Desulforamulus hydrothermalis Lam5 = DSM 18033: one gene and its partner. The protein of the gene in region 2 interacts with the protein of the main gene of each other region in a pairwise test. Links are inferred from orthologs where the notes say so. Each region holds a gene or a part of one and is shown on either strand. Other genes may lie near its edges.

Region 1 (2,983 bases), on a different replicon or contig from region 2:
AAGCCGCCGTTTTTCTGGCCGTTTCTTCACTGTCACCACACAAATATATTTTTTCTTCCTTAATAACAAAATCCGCCGGCAGAGTGGCCTGAACCTGCTGGGCAAAAACTTGCAGCACAGACAGAACAGCACCGCTGTCTGCTTGCTGTACACGGCCGCCCATAATCAAAATTCCCAACAACACTGCGCCCATCACACCGCCTGCCGCAATCCAGACAAATCTCAGCAACATACTAACCACTCCTTCAAATGGCTAGTATTGCCAATTTAACTGGGATTATACCTGAAGAAATAAAAACCGGGCAGCACCCGGTTTCAAAACTTAATCAGCCAGTTCAAAATTAGTGTACACCGCTTGCACATCGTCGTTATCTTCCAGCAAGTCAATCATTCTAACCATCTTCTCGGCCTCTTCCCCTTGCAGCTTAACTGTGGTTTGGGGCACCATGGCAATTTCCGCATCCGCCACGGGAATTCCCTGTTCAATAAAGGCAGTCTTAACGTTTGCAAAATCTTCCGGTGCGGAAATCACTTCAAAGCTGTCTTCTTCCACCTTGACATCCTCTGCACCGGCCTCCACCGCAAGCAGCATAATATCATCTTCACTGATGCCGGTCTCCTGGCGGTCAATAATAATGATTCCTTTTTCTTTAAACAACCAGCTGACACAGCCTGACTCACCAAGATTGCCACCGTGCTTTGATAAAATATGTCGCACTTCCCCGGCGGTGCGATTACGGTTATCAGTGGCAACATAAAGTAAAATAGCGGCACCGCCCGGTCCGTATCCTTCGTAAGTAAATTCTTCGAACTGGGTACCCTCGCCGCCGCCGGCACCCTTTTGAATGGCTCGCTGTATATTTTCATTAGGAATATTAGCCGCTTTAGCCTTTTCAATGGCAGCTTTCAACCGCATGTTGCCGGCCGGATCAGGACCGCCGTTTCTCGCTGCAATAATAATTTCTTTAGATATTTTAGTAAAAATTTTACCTCGTTGAGCATCAATTTTGGCTTTTTTGCGCTTGATCGTGGACCATTTGGAATGACCTGACATAAAAACACCTCACTCTTGAAAAAAGCCCGGTTCATTCCGGACCTTACCGGATGAACCCAGCTTTTATCACATTTCTGTTAATTTTTTATGTATAGTTAGAACTCCGGCGGCATGGGTGGCATAAATCTTTTATGAGCTCGTTTTCTTTCTAAAGTTTGAATGGTTTTCTTGACCGTTTCGGAAGCTTCGCCGGTAAGAATATAATGATCAAGATCTTGATAAGTAATACCCATTTCTTGCTCATCGCAGTGTCCAAACCACAAACCGGCTGAAGGCGCCTTATCAATTATTCGCTGAGGAATGCCTAATTCTTTAGCCAGTTCCTTCACCTGAAATTTAACTAAGTTGGCAATTGGCAACAAATCTACGCCACCATCACCATATTTAGTATAATGGCCTACTACCAGTTCAGCCCGGTTGCTGGTACCTACCACCAGATAATTATGTCTGGCGGCCAGATAATACAGGGTAATCATTCTTAGGCGCGGTTTTATATTGGCAATTGCCAGATCGCAACTGTATAAGTCATAGTCTTGACCGGTAAAACGCCGCACAAACCAATCAAAAGGTTCATTAAGGTTTATCTCCTGATAGGGCACCGCCAATGTTTCTGCCACCAATTTGGCATCCTCAGCATCTTGCGGATTGCTGTAACACGGCATAATTACACCTAATACGTGATCCGGAAAAGCTTTTTTGCAAAGCGCAGCTACACAGGCAGAATCAATGCCACCGCTTAAACCAATTACCGCTCCCCGGGCACCCGCCTTTAACACTTCCTGCTTAATCCACTGTGTTAGTTTGTCAGCTAACTCCTTCATAATTATTGACAAGCCTCCCCAGGCCATTAATAAATTCATAATATCACAACTGCAGCACCAGGCGCAAACTAAAACAGCTTGATGAAAAACTTCACAAAAAGCCTTTGTTTCAACTAATAAATTATCACTATTGTCTGATTTTTAATTAAATTTTTAATAGTAAATTTAGTTATACTATATTGTTAATTTGTGCAATTTATTAGACGTTTTTGTTTTGCATTTGATATTCTTTAATTGACAAGGAAATATTTGCATGCTTATAATATATTCAGAATCTTTCACATTTAATTAAAATTTAGGCAAAAATTTGTAATTATTATATATTTTAATGCATTTTGGGAGTATTTGAAGGCTGATTGGCAGGTTTAGAATAGTAAGATTTGACTAATTATTATATAATTAATTTGTCTAGTTAATTGTCTAAAAATAAAAACAAGATGTTCAATTTTGGCTATTTAGGGAAAGTTAAGTTTTCACTCCAAATAGTTAAATTATTTAATGAAAATTAACACTTTCCTTTTTATTTTTCTTGTATAGTTTTGCTTTTTTAGAAAAGGGGTGATGGCTGACAATTGTCACAAACTACGGTCTGTTATGAGGTTATTAGGGGCTTTCTACACCAAAGGGGGTTTTATGATGGAAAACAGAGAGATAAAATTTTTAAAGTTACAGCAAATAATTGATGCCCATGAAGGCAAGGTTTCTCACTTAATTGCCATTCTGCAAGAAACTCAGGCAGAATACGGTTATCTGCCAAAAGAAGCACTGACGTACATAGCCACGGCTATGGGAATTTCCCCTGCCACTGTTCTGGGGGTGGCAACTTTTTATGCCCAGTTTTCTCTCATACCTAAAGGCAAATACGTTATCCGGGTTTGCGACGGTACCGCCTGTCATGTGCGCGGCTCCGAACCCATCATGATGGCACTGCGTAAAGAGTTGTCCCTTACGCCTGACAACCCCACTACCAGCGACCTGATGTTTACCGTGGAAACCGTTTCCTGTTTGGGTGCCTGCGGATTGGCCCCGGTTGTGGTTGCTGATGAAGAAGTTCACGGGCAAATGACACCGGATGGCATAGTGGAGATTGTCAGAAAATTAGCTAAGT
Region 2 (3,146 bases):
TTATAGCTTTGCGGTATAACCTGCCGGTAATTGGGAAACTGCCCTTCAATTAACCGGGAAACCAGCACGGTATCTTCCATGCCAAAGATAACTGTATTTTCTGCCAGGGAAATAGTAACCTCTTGATCAGCAGCACCAATTACCCTGGCCAATTCATTTAATGTTTTGCCAGGGATAATCATGCTCACATCTGATATCTCGGTATTAATTTTAACATCCCGCAGGGCCAAGCGGTGAGTATCGGTAGCCACCAGGCGCAAGTTTCCTTCGCTCAATTCCATCAGTACACCGGTAAAGACAGGACGGGTTTCCTCTGTGGAAGTTGCAAAAAGAATTTGCCGCAGGTATTCTTTTAAATCCTCTTCGGGTATAGTGATGGAAGTTTTTCCTTGTTGCTTAGGGAAAACAGGAAATTCCTCATCGTGAAAACCGTTTATGGAAATTTCGGATTGGCCGTACCGTATGACAACATTGGTACCCTGACCGGTTTCAATTTGTATGGGTGCGTCCGGCAATCTTCTGACAATCTCACCCAGATACTTGGCAGGCAACACGATGGAACCAGCTTCTTGCACCGTGCAAGGAACGGTGCATTGAATACCCATTTCCATATCGGTGGCTTGAAACTCCAGGTAATGATCCCGGGCGGTAATAAGTATGCCGGCTAAAACAGGCATGGTGTTTTTCGCAGAAACGGCCCGCTGGGCGGTGGTAACACCCTGGACCAGGTTCTGACGGGTACAGATTACTTTCATAGTCCTCCCCCGTTATTTTTATTTTTATTATAAATATAAATTAAAGCTAGTAGTAGTAATAATACCTGTGAGTTTGTGTGTAAGGCGCTTCAAACCATGCTGTAACTGGCTTGAGGGCTGTAGTAAAGCTGTGGAAAAAGAATCTAAAACTTATTCACAGACTTAACCTTAAAAATGATGCCTTTTACCTGACAGCGGTTGTTAACAAACTTGTCCACTGCATATTCACATTATTCACTGATACGTTTTTTTAATTCTTTGATGGTTTCCTGCAGTACCGGGTCGCCGGGCAGGTCAGCCACAATTTTTTCGCAGGCGTGCAGTACGGTGGTATGGTCCCGGCCGCCGAATTCATCACCGATCTTGGGCAGGGATAAGTCGGTTAATTCCCGGGTGAGATACATGGCTACTTGTCTGGGAAAAGCCACTGACCGGGTTCTTTTTTTAGCTTTTAAATCATCAATACGCAAGCCGTAAAAATCAGCCACGCATTGCATAATTAATGACACCGTAATTACTTTCGGCTTACTGGGTGAAATAACATCCTTTAACACTTCTGCCGCCAAATGGGGAGTGGCTTCTCTTTTTTCTAAGGAAGAAAAAGCGCTGACCCGGATTAAAGCGCCTTCCAGTTCCCGAATGTTGGAATGAATTTTGTCGGCAATAAAAGCAATAGTCTCGTCAGGTATATTGGAAATACCTTCTAATTGAGCTTTCTTCCTTAAAATAGCTACCCTTGTTTCATAATCAGGCGGCTGTATATCAGTAATTAATCCCCACTCAAAACGGGAGCGCAGCCTGTCTTCCAGGGTAGCAATTTCTTTGGGCGGGCGATCGCTGGAAATAATAATTTGTTTATTGGCTTCATACAGGGTATTAAATGTATGGAAAAATTCTTCCTGGGTTCGTTCTTTCTTCTCCAAAAATTGAATGTCGTCAATTAAAAGAATATCCATGCTGCGATATTTATTGCGGAATTCTACCGTTTGATCATCCCGAATGGAGTTAATCAATTCATTGGTAAATTTTTCTGAGGTAACATAGGCAACCTTTAAACGAGGATTGTTTTCTAATATATAATGGCCAATGGCATGCATCAGGTGGGTTTTGCCTAAACCAACCCCGCCATAAATAAATAAAGGGTTATAGGCTTTGGCCGGTGATTCCGCCACCGCCAGGGAAGCCGCATGGGCAAAGCGGTTGCTGTTGCCGATGACAAAGGTGTCAAAGGTATATCTGGGATTAAGAATATTAATATAAGTATCTTCCTGTAATCTTTCCTTTGGTTTAGGTTGGTCAACTTCTTGACCTGCCAGAATAAATTGCAAAGATATTTCCCGGTGCAGAATTGATTCGTAAGCCTGTTTAATCAGCGGTGCGTAGCGGTCAGCCAGCCAGCCTTTGGAAAAGTGATCAGGGACTTCTATAATAATCGTATTGTCATAGTGAGCCACCGGCTTACAACGGGCGAGCCAGGTTTCAAAGGAATGTTTGTTTACCTGTTTTTCCAAGCGGATTAAAACCTGTTCCCACCTGGCCAGAATATCGCTTTGCATATGCTTTTTAAAACCCCCTGAACTGTAAATTGCTAAAAAAATCCCTTAATTTAACTAAGGGAGTGCGGTAAACAAATGCGGTTATGTTTAGAGATAAAACCTTAAAAATCAACAAAGTTGTTCACAATTTTATCCACAACCTGTGCAAAACTTGGATAATTAAAATTATCCACAAGTGTAAATCAATAATACCAAAACTTCCAAGAGTTATCAACAAAGAAATGATATTCACAGCTGGTATGGATAGCTAGGTAAACTAATAATTTCAAAAAACCATATATCTTGACTAAGAGCGTTAATTTTAATATAATTTTCAGTGACTGTCTGGTATTTCCATCTTTTTTTATATACTGATCTTGCTGAAGGAGGTGTATATCGTTTGAAGCGCACATTTCAGCCAAAGAACCGCCGGCATAAAAAGGTACACGGTTTTTTAAAGAGAATGTCTACTAAATCGGGCCGCAACGTACTAAAAAGAAGACGCTTAAAAGGTAGAAAACGTTTGACTGCATAAGGCCGCTTTGGGTGGCCTTTTCCTAATTTGTATAACTTTTCGTTGCTTTGGATAAGATATCCAATAAAAACCTTTATTAGGAAGACTCTATGGAAAAGTTTATATCTTTAAAGAAGAATTCTGATTTTCAAACTGTTTACCGTCATGGAATGTCAGCAGCAAACCGTTATCTGGTGTTATATCAATTTCCTAATAAGGGTTGTGGTCGCAGGTTTGGTTTTTCCATCAGTAAAAAAGTTGGTAAAGCTGTTTGCCGTAACCGTTTGCGTCGTATTTTAAAGGAAATCTGCAGGCTTAATTTAGAGCGTTTTCCTGATCGAC

The links. Proteins that work in one complex are often made in the same cells at the same time.
Region 1: the proteins of dnaA (region 2) and nadE interact in binary tests that used the Escherichia coli proteins (3 or more experiments, as listed by UniProt). The link is inferred for Desulforamulus hydrothermalis Lam5 = DSM 18033 from one-to-one orthologs.

The regions. Positions count from the first base shown.
Region 1 is NZ_CAOS01000003.1:168,637-171,619, forward strand. What follows is about bases 13-2,847. They hold nadE (NAD(+) synthase), read right to left. Parts: upstream 1,876-2,847; coding sequence 1,150-1,875; downstream 13-1,149. Other genes in these bases: DESHY_RS01955 (hypothetical protein), read right to left, coding at 13-232; DESHY_RS01960 (YebC/PmpR family DNA-binding transcriptional regulator), read right to left, coding at 323-1,054; DESHY_RS01970 (NADH-quinone oxidoreductase subunit NuoE family protein), read left to right, coding at 2,512-2,847. In the rest of the region: more of DESHY_RS01955, read right to left, coding at 1-12; more of DESHY_RS01970, read left to right, coding at 2,848-2,983. UniProt on the Escherichia coli protein: Catalyzes the ATP-dependent amidation of deamido-NAD to form NAD. Uses ammonia as a nitrogen source.
Region 2 is NZ_CAOS01000010.1:7,295-10,440, forward strand. Bases 149-3,146 are described here. They hold dnaA (chromosomal replication initiator protein DnaA), read right to left. Parts: upstream 2,312-3,146; coding sequence 986-2,311; downstream 149-985. Other genes in these bases: dnaN (DNA polymerase III subunit beta), read right to left, coding at 149-755; rpmH (50S ribosomal protein L34), read left to right, coding at 2,691-2,825; rnpA (ribonuclease P protein component), read left to right, coding at 2,915-3,146. Outside these bases: more of dnaN, read right to left, coding at 1-148. UniProt on the Escherichia coli protein: Plays an essential in the initiation and regulation of chromosomal replication. Binds in an ATP-dependent fashion to the origin of replication (oriC) to initiate formation of the DNA replication initiation complex once per cell cycle.